Regions from separate parts of the Syntrophomonas erecta subsp. sporosyntropha genome, predicted to be linked through region 2. Evidence: predicted binding sites of a transcription regulator. Region 2 holds the regulator's gene; the other holds the start of a gene.
What was found. The regulator CtsR, encoded in region 2, represses protease genes until heat stress. The targets are predictions, from matches to a motif close to AAGGTCAANNAAGGTCAAAT.

Region 1 (10,057 bases), 670 kb from region 2:
GGTTAAACCTGTCCTTTTCTTCTTTGTACGGATCTTTAAGACCAGTAAATTCACGCACATAACGGTGAATAATCATTCCCATATAAGGGGGTGATTCTTTAAAGTCCAGTTCCGCAGTCTCCAAAAGTATCTTTTTTACTACCTTTTCCTGCAGAGCAGGATCATTGGTAACCATCCTCATCGCATCAATTGTCTGCCTGACAAAACACGGCACACAATCAAGATAAGTTTGCATGATAATCCTCCAGTTCGGTGGTATTAAATATATCTAACCGAAGGTAAGTATGGTCAAAAGTTGTCCAGAGTCATACCTACCATACCATACTTGCAATGTTTTACTTCTGTATCTGAGCTACGATATGTCCTCGGTCAGCAGATAGTAATACGATAGCTTCTGATTCCACTTCTCCACCGATAATTTTTCGAGAAAGCAAAGTTTCAATCTCCTGCTGAATATAGCGTTTCAGGGGTCGGGCACCAAAGTTAGGATTATAACCTTTATCAGCTATTAGATCTAAAGCCTTCTCGTCCCATTTGAGATGAGCCTGTAAATTTTTTCTAAACCGTAAGGCTAAATTCTTAAGTAAAAGTTCGGCAATAGATTTAATCTGGTCTTTGTCAAGAGCATGGAAAACGATAATTTCATCAATCCGGTTTAAAAATTCAGGCCGGAAATGATGGTGCAGTAATCCTATTACTCTATCTTTCATTTCCTGATAATCGCCACCATGAGCCTGGTATTCCAATATATCATGACTACCCACATTAGAGGTCATGATTATTATGGTATTGCGAAAATCAACCGTCCTGCCCTTACCATCAGTTAAACGCCCATCATCCAATATCTGCAAAAGAACATTAAATACATCACTATGCGCTTTTTCTATTTCATCAAACAACAAGACCGAGTAGGGCTTACGCCGTACAGTTTCAGTTAGCTGACCTCCTTCGTCATAGCCGACATAACCCGGAGGAGCACCAATTAAACGGGCTACACTATGCTTTTCCATATATTCCGACATATCCAGACGAATCATACTGCGCTCCTCGTCAAAAAGCGCCTGGGCCAGGGCTTTGCTTAATTCCGTTTTTCCTACTCCGGTAGGCCCCAGGAAGATAAAACTTCCCACCGGCCGGTTAGGATCTTTAAGGCCGGCCCGGGAACGTAAAACCGCATCCACCACTGCCCGAACAGCCTCTTCTTGCCCTATCACCCTTTGGTGCAGCAGTTCATCCAGATTCAGCAGTTTTTCCTTTTCCCCTTCCATCAGCCGGCTGACCGGTATGCCCGTCCAGCGATTTACTACCCGAGCTATATCCTCTTCATCCACTTCTTCTTTAAGGAGCGTTTCGCCGTCCTTTTGACCAGCCAATTTTTCTTCCTCCGTTTGTAAGCTTCGTTCTAAATTATTCAAACGACCATATTTTAATTCAGCAATCCGATTCAAGTCATAATTTCGCTCCGCCTTCTCCATTTCCGTACGGCAGGCTTCTATTTCCTTTTTGATTTGCCTTACCCGTGAGATAGCCTGTTTTTCCGCTTCCCACTGGGCCTTCATACTATCTGCCTCACCACGTAAATCCTGCAATTGTTTTAATATATTTTCACGCCGTTCTCTTGAAGCCTGATCCTTTTCTTTATCCAGCGCAGCCGCTTCAATCTCCAATTGCATGATCCGCCGGGTAATATCATCCAACTCCGCCGGCATACTATCAATTTCGGTTCTAATCCGGGCGGCGGCTTCGTCCATTAAATCTATCGCTTTATCAGGCAGGAATCGATCGGAGATATACCGATCGGAGAGTAATGCTGCCGCCACCAGAGCCGAATCCTTAATCCTGACCCCATGATGAACCTCGTAACGTTCCTTTAATCCCCTCAGAATAGAAATGGTATCCTCCACAGTGGGCTGATCAACCATAATCGGCTGGAAACGGCGTTCAAAAGCCGCATCTTTCTCAATATACTTACGATATTCATCCAGAGTGGTAGCACCAATAGCCCGTAATTCTCCCCGGGCTAGCATAGGTTTTAAAATGTTACTGGCATCCATGCCCCCTTCGGCCGCCCCGGCCCCTACTACTGTATGGAGCTCATCAATAAATAAAATGATACGCCCCCCGGCCTGTTCTACCTCTTTTAATACTGCCTTAAGCCGTTCCTCAAATTCGCCCCGGTACTTAGCTCCGGCTACCAATGACCCCATATCAAGAGCAATTAAGCGTTTGTCTTTCAACCCCTCCGGAACATCCTGGCTGGTAATTCTACGTGCCAGACCTTCGACTACAGCAGTCTTCCCTACCCCTGGTTCACCAATAAGTACTGGATTATTCTTAGTCCGACGGGATAGGATTTCAATAACCCGGCGGATTTCTTCATCTCTTCCAATTACCGGATCCAACTTACCCTCTGCCGCCATAACCGTAAGATCTCGCCCAAAACGCTCTAAAGCTTCATAACTATCCTCCGGGTTATCGCTGCTTACCCGTTGCAAACCGCGTATCGACCGTAAGGAAGCCAGCAAACCTTCCCGGTTTAAATCAAAATTATGGAAAAGATTACGCAAATCGTTTTCCCCAGCCAGGAGTAAGCCTAACAACAGATGCTCCACACTGATATAATCATCTTTTAAACCTTGAGCCTCTTTTTCAGCCTGGATTAGAACCCTGGATAAAGAACTACTTATAAAAATCGAACCTTCATACCCATATACCGCCGGAATTCGGTCCAACAACTGATCAACCTGCTGTTTGAGAACAGGTACATTAATCCCAGCCTGTTCAAGGAGACGAGGCGTAAGCCCTCCCTCCTGATCTAAAAGGGCTGCCAGAAGGTGTTTACCAGTAACTTCTTGATGGTGCTTTTCTGCTGCCAATTGTTGGGCCTGCATCAATGCCTGGCTGGATTTCTGGGTAAACCTTTCAATATTCATGCTTCTCACCTCATTTTTTCATAATTTTAGAAACAAGGACACGGGAATACCCCGGTTGGTTCTATCGTTACCCCACTATTATGACTACACCGGGGTTTGGGGTATTTGTCAATGAAAGTCATAAAACTCTGAAGAAAGGTAACAACTCCCTAAAAAATCTATATTTCAACTCTTCTATCCTATCCCGATTATATTTCTATTTTTCCTATTAGTCAATAAAGGTCAAAAGGTAAATAGCCTTATCCGCCAAATTTTTGTTTGGGCGAAAAACAGGGTACTGCCAGGGTGTGTCAGGGTGTGATAAATAAGCCGACCATTTGGAAGCACAACGACCTGATAAAATTTTGGAAAAATTTAATGGGATATTTCATGGCAAACCATATGGGTATATAGGAATGTCCCCATAAAGGATTTTTCTCCGAAGATATGCTATTTAGCTTGGTGGAACAAGATTAGTCTAGGGTGGATAGGTAAAAAATTTTATAACAGGAGCATTATATTTATATAAGATTAGATAAGATAAAAGTAAATAAGGTCAGCACCACATACGGGCGGTGCTGACCAACCGGTAATAATAGGCAGTTATTTCTAATTTTAAAACTACTCGATCTTGTTAGTACGTTTCCAAATTCTCATCTCCTGAGCAGCCTTTATCAATTCATCCCGGAAATTTGGATGAGCAATATTTATCAGTGCTTCCGCCCTTTCCCAGGTAGACTTTCCTTTTAACTGTACTATGCCGTATTCAGTAACCACATAATGCACCATAGAACGGGGCACTGTCACTACAGTACCAGGTGATAGGGACGGTCTTATCCTCGAATGCAGCTGATCTTTTTTATCTTTATATGTAGAATTAAGACAGATAAAACCTTTACCTCCATGGGACCGAAAGGCTCCCATGATAAAATCTAACTGACCGCCAGTTCCAGATATTTGTCTGAATCCAGCACTTTCCGAACATACCTGACTAAATAAATCAACTTCCAAAGCCGTGTTGATAGCCATTACTTTATCATTAAGGGAAATTACATTAGGATCATTAACATAATCTACCGGGTAACTAGCACACAGGGGGTTTTTATCTAAAAACTTATACAATTTTTCTGTTCCCATGGCAAAAGTATAAGCCATTTTATATTTATCAATGTTTTTGCAAGCCCCGGTTATACGCCCCGCATCATACATGTCAACAAAGGAATCCACCATCATCTCAGTATGGACCCCTAGGTCATTCAAATCACTGGCAGCTATTTTTTCCCCAATAGCATTAGGTAGACCGCCTATGCCAAGCTGTAAACAGGCTCCATCCTCAATTTCATTAACTACCAAGTCAGATATCTTATAATCTGTCTCGCCGGCAACAACACTGGGCAGTTCAAAAAGTGGAATAGGATCCGCTTCTATAATCAGATCAGCCCTGGATATGTGAATGGTCTCTCTATTTCCACCTAAACAGGTTGGAATACACGAGTTTACTTCCAACACTACTTTTTTGGCTTTGTTCACATAGTATGAGGTAATGGAATTAGAAGGTCCCAGGTTAAAAAATCCATACTCATCCATAGATCCTACTTTTATAAAGGCTACATCGACTTCTTCATAGTTCTGCACTACCCGAGGCCCCTGATGATAAGTGAATGGAATATAATAGCAAAGCTCCTTATCACCCAGACGCCGTGATGATCCTCCAAAATGCCAATCTTCCAGAATGAAGTGTTTCTGTTCTGGATCAGATTTTATCACCTCAGGTATCTGGGACAGACATGTTCCGCGAATAGTTACATCGATCAATTCATTGACACGACCTGCTAAGGCTTTATCAAGTGTTTCCGGGAACATAGTAAACTCGCTGTAAAAAACCAGATCTCCTGACTCCACCAGTTTTACAGCATTCTCAGGGGTAGTAAGTTTCTGCTTATATTGGTACTTAGGATCCGCCATTAACTACTCACTCTCCTTCAATTATTGCACATATTCGGGCAGCTAATCTGGCGACCAGAACGTTTTTAAAAGCCCTACTAAATTGCACCCAGATCCTATTATACCGTATTTCTACCAGTGTAATGACCCTTATATTTCAAATGATACCTTCTTAACAATCGCTATAAGGAGTTTCCCTTAAATACATTGCTAGTCCCTTTTTAAGTTTATTAAAAAACATTTTTCGCGAAAAACGATACCAACTGCTGCTTTATATATTAATAAATAACATTACAGTGTTTCTCCCGTATTTTATGAAATTTATCTGCTTTTTTGAATGAAATTCACTATGGGTTATCTTTATTTAGTTAAATTGTTCACATGGGGATAGTCTTTAGTGGTAGAATATGATTGATGCCGAAAAAGACCGACTGCCTATGCATAAAAGTTATGCGATTTATTACCGGGCATATTGTCCATTATCAAAATAAAAAACAAAAACATAACTTGGAGGAAGGAGTTAGTATGGAAGATTTTACAACATTCATCTGCTATTCTCTCAAATCGACATTGAAAAAAGTGGAAAAACACATCACACATGAGCTAGATGAATTCGGCATCAACCTGGCCCAATCCTTTGTGCTTTTCACACTTCTGGAACGAGATGGATCGACCCTCTCTGAAATAGGTAATCGCGCCCATATTGAGAATTCATCGTTAACCACTATGGTTGACAAATTGGAACGAGATGGTCTGGTCGAACGCAGGCTTTGTAGTCAAGACCGCAGGGTGATACGCCTTTTCCTTACCGATAAGGGTCGCGATCTGGCTGACAAGGTTATAACCTTGGGCCAGGATTTCAACAATCAACTAAAAAGAGACCTGGGACCCATTCAGGAAGACTTTGTAAAAGGTCTTAATATAGTTTGTCAAAGCATTGACAAAGCAAAACAAACGATTTGAAACAAATAGCCTGGCCACTAACCAGGCTATTTGTATATATGCTAATTGATCTATGTAATTTATACCCCTTAGCCATTCCTTACCATATCGTAAGTTTATCCCCATGCTAGCAATACCTTCCATCCCCAGAGTACTAATCTGAAAACTAATTAAAATCCGGCATAGTACAACTAACGATGCGGTAATTACGACAGTATAAGCGATCTCCCGCATCACCCAAGCCAGGAACAATGTAGGCCTTTTCGTTTAAACCGGGGTCTATAGCAGCAGTTATTATTTTAATATCAGGAAATTTGTCCTGTATCCGGTTGAGGCCTGGTTGTGCAGCTAATGCACATACAAAAGTAATCTGTTCAGATTTATAGCCTTGCTGCATAAGAAATTCCAGGGCCTGGACTGCACTGTTACCAGTAGCCAGCATAGGGTCAAGTACAATTATATGGTCAAATTCCTCACCATTCTTCGGAGTAGTATTTAGATAAGGCCTGACTTCAAGAGTTTCATGGTCCCGGTACATGCCAATATGAGATATACGGGCTGACGGTAATAAAGTTATAAAACTATCTACTAACCCTAGTCCAGCCCTTAATACCGGAACCAATAGTACCCGTTCGTCCCTAACATATTTACATGTAACTCCGGTATCCAGAGGAGTTACTATCTGTTCTTCCACCGTTTTTAAATCCCGACATGCTTCCACCGCCAGCAGTAATCCTAGTATATTCATAGCCTGGCGAAAATCTTTAATCATAGTTTTCCGGTTACGCAAGACCTTAACACAAGTACTGGCTACCGGATGATCAATCAATTTGATTTCAGACATTCTTTCCCTCCTTTCTCTTTTTTTCGAGCAAACCTTCTATTATTTCGACATCACCGGGAGCAATCCTTTCGCAAACCCGTTAAATACCGTTAACGGACATCATTGACTGAATAGTAATTAAGTATCCCCCCGGCGATTTCCTTAAATACCGGAGCTGCACTTTGCGATCCTGATATTCCTTCTTCTACCATAACGACTACCGCCCATCTAGGATTATCAGCAGGAAAATACCCTGCAAACCAGGTATTTAAAACCTCGTCGTTTTGTTCTGTATAACGCCCGGTCTGACTAGTAGCTGTTTTACCGGCGATTTTAACTTCATTGATCGCTGCATTTTTGCCGGTTCCCTGTTCCACCACCTGTTCCATTAATCCTTGTAGTGCTTTAGCTGTTGATATACTAAGCACCTGCTCTTTACGCCGGGTAACCGGCCGATTTTTCTGCCCCTGGTAATCTTGAGTATAACGTACTATGGAGGGGTGATTCCATTGACCATCATCAGCTATGGTAGCTACCAACGAAGTCATTTGCAAAGGAGTTAACATAACCCCCTGTTGCCCCAGGCTAGCATTACCCAGAGCAGCCGGTCCGGGATTAATCGACACATAACTTCCGGCCCTGTATTTACCCATCCCTATTATGTTCTCATCTTCCAGATGAAGTCTTTCAACATACCGGAGTAAATCATTTTTTCCCACCCGCAGCCCGACTTCAATTAAAGTAGGATTACAGGAAGAAGCAAACCCCTGCACAAAATCAACGGTTCCATGACCATACTCCTTCCAGCAGGAAATGCTGACCTGCTCACTAAATTTAAAAGACCCCTCACAATTAAATTTTTCCTGTAATAATACCTTTTTTTCTTCTATAGCTGCTGCTGCCACCACTATTTTAAAAAGGGAACCAGGATGATAACGGCTTAAAGCCCGATTAGTAAGAACCGCATCCTCCCCCTGTAGTGCCTTACTAATGTCGTAAGGATTAAATACCGGACGGCTAGCCATGGCCAGTATTTCTTTACTATCTACATCCATTACTACTACCGCCCCTTTATAAACTTTATCCTTCATAGCCTGTTCCACCATCTGTTGGATTTGCTTATCTATAGTTAGCACTACTGAAGCATGATGTTCTTCCTGTTCCCGGCGAATCTTAAACATGAGACCTTTTATAGCCTCCCCCCGGGCATCCAAAACCGTAACCAGCCCAGGACTAGAAGGGTTATTAGACAAAATATTGTTATAAGTACGTTCAATACCTGCCTGTCCTGCCACCGGATCAATACCACTTACATAACCTATTATATGAGCACACATCCCGTCTTCCTGGTAGCGTTTTATAATTGGGGCTACCACCACCCCGGGTAGTTTTTGTGACTCCAGGTTAGCTATAGATAATCCATCCAGATCAGAAGCAATTCGTACTAAAGGGTAGCCACGCTTTAGCGCCTGGGTCAGCTGTTTTTCTACTGCCTGGGGATCAAGACCATTAATAGCCTGGGCCAGGGCTAACGCTACATCCTGCAGAACCTTTTCATTAGTCAATTTATTGTTTTTACTTGGCTTCGCCGCTTTTAAAGCCTCCCGGGGAAGGCAGTAAACGGCTACAGAAGTGCGCCCACCAGAAAGGGGAAGTAGATTACGATCTAGAATATCCCCCCGGGAAAATTCTTTTAAAGCAATTTGTTCACTGCGCATAGCCACAGCCTGCCGGGCAATATCCCGACCGCGAACTAGCTGGTAGTAGGCTAAGTTTCCTGCCATGGCTAAATATATAAAAAGGAATAATCCCATCAGGATAATTATTCTTTTAATACGCATAAAAAAACCCCTTCAAGCCCTTTAAGTTAGGATTGGCTCTCGGGGATATGCTTATTCTCATGAATATTCTAAAAAACCAGTTATATCTATTATTCTATGCGGGTTAATCAACTATATTTCCGAAAATCCACATTAGACTCTGCAATTTTAAAACCTGGTTATAAAATCTCTAAAGGAAATGGCATACGGGAAAGTATTTTCACCAATTCCGGGTAGGTATCCACCGTGCCCCTTATTATTACCAGGCCCTGGGAACGGTCCAGGGTAGTAACTACCCCCAGGTATTCATAAGCTTCCATCAGTTTGGTCAGCATATCAATATGGCGCGGATCAATCTTCAGAAGAACGTTGTCCTGCATAGCTTTCACCGACCCTTCTTAGAATAGAATACTCGGGAACTGGCTGGGCGGATGGTATAAGTACCCGTTGTCGCGCATGCCGGGCACGGTCCATACGCTTCCCTTCCAGATCATAAATATTTTGTAAACTAAAATCCTGTATTTTCCCTCCAGGCAGTAACCATTGCAGATAATCTCCGGGACCAAAATTCGCCCTCTGTTCTACTTCTATACAATGCTTATTGCTATGGTATCCACGGGCAATACCGCAAAACTCCAGGCGCTGCCTACGCCAGGTTTTTTCTATATCCTGCAAATAGCCCGGCTCTCCGGTAATAAAACCATTAGTAAACGGTCTGGTAGCCGTACCCTCAAGTTCATCCATCCATAGTTTTAATTGCTTAGAATCATAAATTTTCCCCGGCTGGTACACATCAATCGCCTGACGATAAACCCGGGCTACACTGGCCACATAAAGCAGGCTTTTCATACGCCCCTCCACTTTGAAAGCATCAATACCCGCTTCAATTAAATCAGGAATATGTTCAAGTAAACAAAGATCACGGGAATTCATAATGTAAGTACCCCGGTGGTCTTCTTCGATGGGCCAATACTGACCAGGCCGTTTTTCCTCCATTAAAAAATAATGATAACGGCAAGGATGAGCACATTCTCCCTGATTAGCACTGCGACCAGTCATATAATAAGAAAGTAGACATCGGCCGGAATATGAAACACACATAGCTCCATGTATGAATACTTCAATCTGTAATCCAGTTTTTTTCTTTATCTGCACTATTTCTTTTAGGCTTAGCTCCCGTGCTACTACTACCCGCCGAGCTCCTAATTCTGCTAAAAATGCTGCGGTTTCATAATTAGTAACATTGGCCTGAGTACTCACCGTAATTGGTAGATCGGGTGCATAACGTTTTATCATCCGCATTATCCCGAAATCAGCAATAATAACACCATCCACACCAATTTCCTGTAACGCCTCCAGGTAGACCGGTAGATTGGCCAGGTCATGGTTATGGGCCAGAATATTAACTGTGATATAAAGCTTTTTCCCCAACTGGTGGGCAAACCTTAAACCTTCACGTATCTCCTCCAGAGTCAGATTGCCGGCAAATGCCCGCAAGCTATAATCTTCTCCCCCGGCATAGACCGCATCAGCCCCAAAAAGTAAGGCAGTTTTCAGTTTTTCTATATTCCCGGCCGGGAGAACCAATTCAGGGATCAGCATAATTTCCTCCATTA
Region 2 (10,057 bases):
TGAGCTTTTTCGATCTCATCCAGCAATATTACTGAATACGGCTTACGACGTACCTTTTCCGTTAACTGACCACCCTCATCATAACCGACATAACCCGGAGGTGAACCGATCATTCTGGATACAGCATGCTTTTCCATATATTCAGACATATCCAGACGAATTATGGCATCTTCACTGCCAAACATAGCCTCGGCCAGAGCTCTGGCTAATTCAGTTTTTCCTACCCCGGTAGGCCCCAGAAAAATAAATGAACCAATGGGACGGCGGGGGTTTTTTAAGCCGGCCCGGGCCCGGCGCACTGCCCGGGAAACTGCTTTAACTGCTTCATCCTGGCCGACCACTCTTTCATGCAAGATTTCTTCCAGATGTACCAGGCGTTCAGTTTCCTCCTCGGCCATCTTATTTACCGGTATACCAGTCCAACTGGAGACAATATCAGCAACCTCTTCTTCCCCTACCGTGCTCATAGCCATGCTGCGCTTATTTATCCATTCTTTACGCCTGCTCTCGATCTCATCCTTCAGATTTTGTTCCTCATCCCGCAAATGAGCAGCACTTTCATACTCCTGGGCATTAATGGCCTCTTCTTTTTCTTTAATAAGTTCTTCTAGTTTACGTTCCTTTTCTTTAAGATCATCAGGCAAGACATAATTAGCTAATCTGACCCGGGAAGATGCCTCATCAATAAGATCTATAGCTTTATCAGGCAGATAGCGATCACTGATATAGCGTGAAGATAATCGCACCGCCGCCTCTATAGCCTCATCGCTTATTTTAACGGCATGATGAGCCTCATAACGATCCCGTAAACCTTTAAGAATTTCAATGCTTTCTTCCGAAGAAGGTTCGTCAACTACGATGGGCTGGAAGCGTCTCTCTAAAGCGGCATCTTTTTCAATATGCTTCCGGTATTCATCCAATGTGGTAGCCCCTACACATTGAAATTCTCCACGGGCTAGAGAAGGTTTTAGTATATTAGCTGCATCTATAGCCCCCTCGGCGGCTCCAGCTCCTACTATAGTGTGTAATTCATCAATAAAAATGATTACATCTCCAGCACTTTTAATCTCATTAACTATTTTAGTAAGACGATCCTCAAATTCACCCCGATATTTAGTACCGGCAATCATAGAAGATAAGTCTAGAGAGACCACTCTTTTATTGCTTAGTATTTCCGGCACCTGATTCTCGATAATCCGCTGGGCCAAACCTTCTACTATGGCAGTCTTGCCAACTCCCGGATCCCCTATTAGTACAGGATTATTCTTGGTTCGACGGGAAAGGACCTGAACTAGTCTCTCAATTTCACTATTACGTCCGATCACTGGATCTAAACGGCTTTCCATAGCCTCCTGGGTTAAATCAAGACTAAACGAATCTAGAGTTGGGGTTTTGCTTTTTGCCTTTCTTTTACTGGCAGGAGGAGTAAACTGGTTGGAAGGTTCCTGGTAGAACATATTATGGTGACCTGGTTGTATCTCTCCGCCCAGTAAATTCAACACCTGTTCCCGAACAGCATCCAATCGTATTCCCATATACATCAAAACCTGACCAGCGACGCCCTCTTCCTCTCTTAACAGTGCCAGCAGAAGGTGCTCAGTACCTACATAATTGACCCCCTGAAGACGGGCTTCATCAAAAGCCAGGTTAAACACCTTTTTAGCCCGGGGGGTAACTGGTAAATCCCCATCAGCCGGTTCACCAACATTACTACTGCTACCAATCACTCTAACAATTTCCTCACGAACCTTTTCCAGATCTATACCCATACTTAGAAGGGCTTTGGCCCCTACCCCTTCACCTTCACGAAGTAATCCCAGCAAAATATGCTCAGTTCCGATAGCCGGGTGATTTAATTGACGGGCCTCCTCCTGGGCATGAATAACCGCATTACGTGCTCTCTGGGTAAACCTACGAAACATATCCGCTCGCCTCCTTATAACAGTTTTTCTCTAATTACTTCGGCCCTCTTACTATCACGGTGGAGGGGATCCATTTCCTGCCCAGCTCTTTTTTGCAGGTGCGCAGGACGGATAGCAACAACCAATTCGTTAAGGGCAAAGGATTTAATGTCTTTTATCATTCCCATTTCGACCCCTAACCTCACATCAGATAAATGAGATAGGGCTTCATTAGAATTTATCATCCGGGCATTAGTCAGGATGCCATAAGCCCTTCCGATACGGTCTTCCAGTTGTATTTTTATCTGATTCTGCATGTTATTCCTTAGAATACGTTCCTGTTCGAGGATTTGACGAGTAATGGTAGTTAGGTTACTATCAATATCCTCCTCAGTTTGACCAAGAGTAATCTGATTGGATATCTGGAAGAAGTTTCCTAAGGCTTCAGTGCCCTCACCATACATACCACGCACAGCCATACCTAACTGGCTTATATTATGGACTATCTGGTTGATCTGCCCAGTCATAACCATAGCCGGCAAATGCAGCATGACCGAAGCCCGCATACCTGTACCTACATTAGTAGGACAAGAAGTAAGATAGCCCCTGCGCTCGTCAAAGGCAAAATTAAGTTTCTGTTCCAGGTCATCATCAATATTGTGGGCCCGCTTATAGCATTCTTCCACCTGTAATCCTGGTAATATCGCTTGGATACGCAGATGATCCTCTTCATTAATCATAATAGCCATAGACCCCTCTGCATTAACCAACAACCCATGATAAAACCGGTCAGACCTGGCATGATTAGGACTTATAAGGTGCTTTTCCACTAAAATTTGCCGGTCCTGATCAGTTATCTGATTAAATGCCATGTATTCAAGTTCCTTCGGATGAGCATTTTCATTATTACTCCAGGCCGCTTTAATCTGATCAAGACACTTTTGACCACTATCATCATTCAACAGGTGAGGGAATGGTACACCTCTAAGGTTACGGGCTAATCGTACCCGGCTGCTGACGACTATATCAGATTCCGGGCCTGATTCCATCCATTTTACGAAAGTATTATTTAAAAGATCGTTTCCTTTCATCCCTTCCCCCCCTAATCAAGTTCTTTCTCAAGTTCTTTAATGGAGTCACGGATTTCAGCAGCCCTTTCATATTCTTCACAAGCAACTGCCTGTTGTAACTGGATTTTCAAACTATCTACCTGCTTTTTAAGCAGTACTTTTTCCCCTCCCCGGGCCGGAATTTTTCCAACATGCCGACTATTACCATGAATCCGGCGTAAAGTTGGCTCCAACTCCTGTTCGAACGCAGTATAGCATTCAGCACAACCAAGCTTACCAGTTTGAGTTATGTCCATAAAGTTCATACCACAATGGGGACACCGGGTAGTTTCAGCGGGGGCTTTTACTCCCTGTAAATTGAAATTATGCCCCAGAAAACTTCCTAAAAGATTGGGGATAGAAAAATTACTGCCCATATTAAACATCAATATACCCTTCTTAGCTGCACACTCCTCGCAAAGATGGGTTTCCACTTTTTTGCCATTAAACACCTGGGCCAAGTGTACATTAGCCGGCTTCTGCTTACATTCCTCACAGTACATCATTTCAACCCCCTTCGGGTTAATTTAATATAGTCGCTAAGTGCATTTTTCACTGCCTGGTAGATTCTACAACGTTCTTCTATGTCCATATCATTAAAAGCATGCTGGGCAACATGTTTTAACATCTCTTTTTCATCAGCACTAATAAAGTCCCGAGCGAATAGTTTCTCAATAAACGCCAGTAAATCAGTTAAACTTAATAACATTTCCTGACCACTATGGAAACGGGTTATGCGTACAAACCCCTTACCACCACGACGGCTTTCCGTAAAATAACCTTCACTTTCGGTAAAACGGGTACTCAACACATAGGTAACCTGAGAGGGTACGCAACTAAAGGTTTCCGCCAGCTCGGCCCTTTGAATTTCAATCTGTTTCTCCTCGCTTCGTTCAATAAGGACTTTAATATACTGCTCGATTTTATCTGCCAGACTTTTTTTCATTGATCTCCCTCTTTGACTTTTATTGACCTTTGTTTTATTGTACTGGCAATTTCGCTTTAGGTAAAATCCTATTAAACCCCATGGAGATTAAATAAGTTAAGTTTCTTTGACTTTAATTAACCAAAGATCAATATTCTTAGTTTAACCATAATTTTGCCGGATAAAACTTAATTCATCCAACTCTTTTATTTGACTTTGGTTACCTATAAAATTACAAAAATATCGCTAATCTTGGCTTCACCCGGTAATATTCAAACCATCTTCTTAATAGCTTGTTATTAATGTTACCGGTTAATATTTTTTTCTATTGGGTAAATCGTAATCAGTTGGTGTTTATTGGTTATTTCGGTAAGCGGTATTAATAATTCTCGGGAAAGAAAAAAGAGGGGATCCCCTCTTTTTCCTAAACTTTATATCCACCCGGGTAAGAGTTACTCCTCCCATTTTAAAGTAATTTCACTTCCGCTGTTAATAGGGGTAGTAAATCCGGCCTCCTTCCCATCCACCTGCATTACTAACTTACCCGTAGATCCTGGTTTAACATCAACCACCTTAAATATATCGCTAAGTATAGCCTGATTAGATTTTTGATCAATAATTAATTTAGCACCTTCCATTAATTCTTCGTCAAGACCTGCTGGTTGTCCATTCACAATAATGCCTATACTACTCCCCGGTAGTTTAATTTCCTCTCCATTTACCATTACCACAATGTTAGCCATTTGCTGGTCAGCTAATACATCACGAATCCTAGGCCTTAATGAACCTATACTGTATTCCACCCGGGCACCAAAATCCACCTCTGGGCTAGCCGCATTTTCCCCGTTTACCATGATTTTCAAGGGTGACCACTGTAAAACATTCCCCTGACCATTTAAGTAATAATTAAATGATCGCGCCTGCAGCATACTAGCTGGTATACCAGCTAGAGCCAGAATGTTTTCCAAGCTATTAGCTCGTCTAAATTCAACCCGCGCCCGATCAGGTACCTCATCGTCTGGACGGGCTATTACACCATTTACCTTAACCACCGGGTAAAGGTCTAAGGATTCGCCATTTACCCACACCTTTCCCTGGGCCCCAGGCACCAGTTCCTTTACTAAAATCCTGGCTTCCTGACCATCACTACCCGGATGAAATTCAATTTGGTCACCATCATGAATAACAGTTTCTAAACTAGCATCCTGCTCGTTAACTTTTATTACTGGTGGGGTACCCATTTCACCCCGGAAAACCTTAACATAACCATTTATTTCGACTGTTTTACCCAGACCTGGTTTACCGTAAATATTAGTCAGGGAAATGCCTGAACTAAGTAATGCTGCAGCTACGGTTAACTCTCCCATATTCCACAAAGCTAATTCCCGACCATTGACAATCACCCTAATAAAAGGAACTGGGGGAATAGTGCACGAATGGTAGGCAATACCCAGAGGGGTAACTCCTTCTGGCCCTTCCGGATAGTTTGTCCCCATCTGGATTTGGATAAAGTCCGGCGGGGTTCTAGTCCCCACCCGATTAGGAGCTATATTAATAGCCTCAGCTATATTAGTTATTAAAGACGGGGTCAAACTCCCCCCACCTACACATAAGATTGCATCAGGTGCCTCCCCGTTTAATTCCAGGATATTTCCCCCAATGCTTCTCGCCAGCTGCTGGGTAACTGGTTGTAAAACCTGCTTAACTTCAGCAGAAATTAATTTTAAATTATTCCCTAAAATATCGCACACCATTATGGTTTCCTGATCTAACAGGGCCCGCTTTAACTGTTCGGCTACATTAAAATCCAGTAGATAATGGGAGGCCAGATATTCGGTCATTTCGTCACCCCCGCAAGGCACCATGGCATAAGCACTAATAGTCCCACTTCTCACGAGGGCAATATCTGAAGTTCCTGCCCCAATATCGACTAAAGCCAAATTTAAAAGCCTCATACTGGCGGGAATGGTCACTGACAGAGCTGCGATTGGTTCCAGTGTTAAGCTATATATTTCTAATCCTGCTCTCTTAAGGACAGAAAATAGACTATCGATTACTACCCGAGGCAAAAAGGTAGCAATAACCTCTGTTTCTATTTCCGTTCCAACCTGCCCTACTAGGTTGCCAATTTTCTGATTTTCTAGTTGGTAGGCGATTATACTGTATCCTACACAAAAGTAGTTGCTTTTATCACCAATAGCAGCTTCCTCCCGGGCTAACACATATTGAGCCTCTTGTATGGCTTCTACTTCCAGAGCCATAACTTCTTCCCGGGTAATTTCATGATGAGAAAAACGTTGTTTACGGCTACTCCCCCGGGCCGTTTTTAGCGAACGTCCTGCTGCTGCTACTGCTGCACTTTTTAATGGTTTTTTCAGTCTATCCTCCAGGGTTTTTTTTATAGATTTAATGGTTTTGGCAACCTCTTCTACATCATGAATTTGCCCATCCAGCATAGCCCTGGTAGGGTGCTCCTGTATTGCATAATCCAGGAGTTGGCAGCCGCCGGCATCCTTTTTCATTACCAGCCCGGCAATTTTGCGAGTACCGATATCCAGGGCAAAGATAATGTTTTTATCCATGCCTACTCCCCCCATTAACGCCGTCTCAAATTATGCCATCTTTGCCTGATTATAAGTCCAGCAAACCGGGGCAGGGCTAACTGCCGTTTAAACCTGCTCGGTTCTGTAATAAGACGATATAACCACTCCAGGTTAAGTTTTATAAATAAGCAGGGAGCTCTTTTCTTGATGCCGGCAATAACATCAAAGCTTCCTCCCACCCCTATACTTACTGGTACCTGCATGCTTTCCCTATACTGATTAATCCAAAATTCCTGCCGGGGTGCTCCTAATCCTACCAATAATACATCAGGTTGCTGTGCTTTTATATCATTAATCAGCCCTGGTTCCTCTTCTTTCTTAAAATAACCATTTCTAACCCCGCAGATTTTAAGACCCGGATATTTGTCCCGCAAATTTTGCCCGGCTTTTTCGGCTACACCCGGAGCCGCACCTAACAGATATATTTTCCATCCCCGTTCCACTGCGTAGGCACATATTTTTTCTAATAGGTCGACTCCGGTAACCCTTTCTTTTACCGGATAACCTAATTTTTGCCCTCCCCAGACTATACCTATACCATCTGGTGTAACTAGATCAGCCTGGTTTATTATTTGTCTAAGGTCGGGGTTATGGTAAGCCTGGTATACTATTTCTGCATTAAGGGTAATCACCTGTGATGAGGTTTTCCGGTTTATGAGTTGCTCCACTTTATAGAGAGCCTCCTCCATAGTAACCACATCAATAAAACAACCTAAAATATTAGCACGGTTTAAATGCGCTGGCATAATGTCTCTCCCTAAAATTACTCATCTGTTTCTTATTTGCTTTCATACCCGGTTTTTCCTTTTTCTATACGGGCCCATAAAAAAATCCCGCTTCTAAAGGCAGGATTTTTCAGAAAATTATAAAGCAAATTATTTAATATTTATCTTACATAATAGTTTTTTCATCCCACCCCAAAAAATTACACTCGAGCTATATCTTCGATAGCAGTACGAATAGTCTCATCCTCTGCTTGAATTACCTTTTGTAATGATTCATAAGCTCTGACAGTACTAATAAGAGTAACCATTTCTTGCACTGCATTAACATTGGATTCTTCAGTATACCCCTGCAAAACCCCGGGTTGATCAACTAATTGGTATTCTTGATCAGTTGTCAAAAGGGTACCTCCCACTCTCTGTAAAACTTCCTGATCAGGAAATCTTACTACTTTAAGACGGGCAGCCTCTTCACCATTTATAGTTATGTAACCTGATGAGTCAACACTAAACTCGCCTTCCAGGTAAATAAAATCATCATAGTCATTAAGAACTGGATAGCCCTCTCCATTAGTCAGCAAGCCTGCTTCATTTACCTTAAATTGACCGTTACGAGTAAACCTCTCTCCCTCAGGGGTTTCGATTACGAAATAACTGTCACTGCTTAAAGCCAAATCGAATGGATTATCCGTTTTTTTTAAATTGCCTAGGCTATAATCTGTGGCTACCCCATCTAAACAGGCCCCGGTTCCCAGTCCTCCGATTATCGGAGGACGGCTGAAGCGATTCTTACCCTGGTTATCCACCTGGGTTTCACCCATACGAGTAATAAGCATATTGGGAAAAGCCCGGGTTACTGCCGTAGCCTTTTTAAAGCCGGCTGTATTTACATTGGCAATATTATTAGCTACTACATCCTGACGGGCCATCTGCAGCATCATTCCAGAACCCGCATTATATAATCCCTTTATCACCGGAGTACCTCCTACTATTGACCATTATGTTATTTATCGATTATAAAAGATAATAACTTTAGACTATTCTACGTGGTCCTTTTCCATGAGCCCGGCTTAGGGTAGAAATTTCATGCAGGGCTTTACCAGTCCCCCGCGCTACACAGGAAACAGCATCTTCAGCAATATGTACCGGCAGGTTAGTTTCTCTGGAAAGAAGTATATCGAGACCATCCAGCAAGCAACCACCTCCGGTCATAACAATACCATTATTGACTATATCAGCAGCCAGTTCAGGCGGTGTAATTTCCAGTACTTTTTTTACTCCGTCTATTACTGTTTCAATAGGTTCCTGTAGGGCTTCCCAACTTTCTTCTGCAGTTATGGTAACCGTTTTAGGTAGTCCACTGACTAAATCACGTCCTCTTACTTCCATGGACCGATGACGATTTTCATTAGTTACACAAACTGTACCTATATTCATTTTTAGCTCTTCAGCAGTTCTTTCTCCAATCATCAGGTTATATTCCCGTCTTACATAGCGTATAATAGCCTCATCAAACTTGTCCCCACCAATACGTAAAGAAGTATCACATACAATACCCCCCAGAGACAGAACAGCAATATCTGAAGTTCCCCCTCCCAGATCAACCACCATATGACCGGTAGCTTCAGAAATATTAATTCCCGCCCCCAGAGCGGCGGCTAAAGGTTCTTCAATAATAAAAGCCTGTCTACCTCCTGATGATAAGGTAGCCTGTCGAACAGCTCGTTCCTCAACATCAGTGGCACCAGTAGGAATACAAACTATAACCCGGGGCTTAAAAAATAAGCGCCGGCCTATGACTTTACGGATAAAGTAAGAAAGCATCTTTTCGGTAGTATCATAATCAGCAATAACACCTTCTTTTAAGGGTCGTACTGCTGTAATATAGCCCGGGGTTCTGCCCAGCATCTGACGAGCCTCTTCCCCCACGGCAATAATTCGGTCAGTATTACGATCTATGGCTACCACCGAAGGTTCATGTAATACAATTCCCTTACCTTTTTTAAAAACCAGTACACTGGCTGTTCCTAAATCAATCCCTATATCATCTTCAAAAAACATTCTAGCCCAGGCCCTCCCAACAGATTTTGCATACTCTAACAGTATTTTACCGTTAATCAGCTAATTTAGCTATTTTTTTTAAGCCTGAACCTTTTGTTGATTAGCATATTTTCTTCGGGTTGCTTCTCCTCCCCTAATATGTCTCTCCGCTTTATTTTTATCCAATATTGCTTTTACATCTTCAGCCATTTCTTTATTAATGCGGGGTAAGCGCTCAGAAACATCTTTGTGTACGGTACTTTTACTTATGCCGAAAACCTCGGCGGTCTGTCGAACAGTATCAGAAGTCCTCAATATATGCTGAGCCACCTTTACTGCTCGTTTACGAATATAGTTTTGCATAACCCGCCTCCCTAGTATGACTAATAAACTATATTCAATTGGAGGCGCAGGAAGAACTCAGTATTTTAATTTATAGGTTTTTATACCCTGGTAATAGGTGTTAAGGATAACATGATAATCTGCTCCTTTCTGAGCCATCCCATTGGCTCCATATTGACACAAGCCTACTCCATGTCCATAACCGCGGCTATTTATGATAATTTTTCCCTGACCAATTTTCAATCTCCACCAGGTGGAAGGCAGTCCTAAACGAGCTCGTAATGAGCTGCCTGATATGATCTGATCGTTAATCGCTATTTTTTTTATTCGCCCGGTAGAACTCTTTTCCAATATTTTTATATCCGGATTTTTTCCCCTAGCTCCCGGCAATTCCTGCCAGTTAAAAACCTGCACA

Region 1: the regulator CtsR is predicted to act here: its motif matches at 3,142-3,161, upstream of clpB (ATP-dependent chaperone ClpB).

The regions. Positions count from the first base shown of each region.
Region 1 is NZ_AP042459.1:348,668-358,724, forward strand. It holds gene ACZ5Q0_RS01605 (damage-control phosphatase ARMT1 family protein) at 1-235, opposite strand, end outside; gene clpB (ATP-dependent chaperone ClpB) at 336-2,933, opposite strand; gene ACZ5Q0_RS01615 (acetyl-CoA hydrolase/transferase family protein) at 3,534-4,877, opposite strand; gene ACZ5Q0_RS01620 (MarR family winged helix-turn-helix transcriptional regulator) at 5,307-5,819, shown strand; gene upp (uracil phosphoribosyltransferase) at 5,965-6,642, opposite strand; gene ACZ5Q0_RS01630 (peptidoglycan D,D-transpeptidase FtsI family protein) at 6,732-8,462, opposite strand; gene ACZ5Q0_RS01635 (DUF4911 domain-containing protein) at 8,621-8,821, opposite strand; gene ACZ5Q0_RS01640 (peptidase U32 family protein) at 8,793-10,043, opposite strand.
Region 2 is NZ_AP042459.1:1,013,712-1,023,768, forward strand. It holds gene ACZ5Q0_RS04850 (ATP-dependent Clp protease ATP-binding subunit) at 1-1,922, opposite strand, end outside; gene ACZ5Q0_RS04855 (protein arginine kinase) at 1,937-2,992, opposite strand; gene ACZ5Q0_RS04860 (UvrB/UvrC motif-containing protein) at 3,004-3,516, opposite strand; gene ACZ5Q0_RS04865 (CtsR family transcriptional regulator) at 3,513-3,956, opposite strand; gene ACZ5Q0_RS04870 (cell division protein FtsA) at 4,388-6,517, opposite strand; gene ACZ5Q0_RS04875 (WecB/TagA/CpsF family glycosyltransferase) at 6,532-7,284, opposite strand; gene ACZ5Q0_RS04880 (flagellar hook-basal body protein) at 7,464-8,234, opposite strand; gene mreB (rod shape-determining protein) at 8,293-9,321, opposite strand; gene spoIIID (sporulation transcriptional regulator SpoIIID) at 9,400-9,663, opposite strand; gene spoIID (stage II sporulation protein D) at 9,721-10,057, opposite strand, start outside.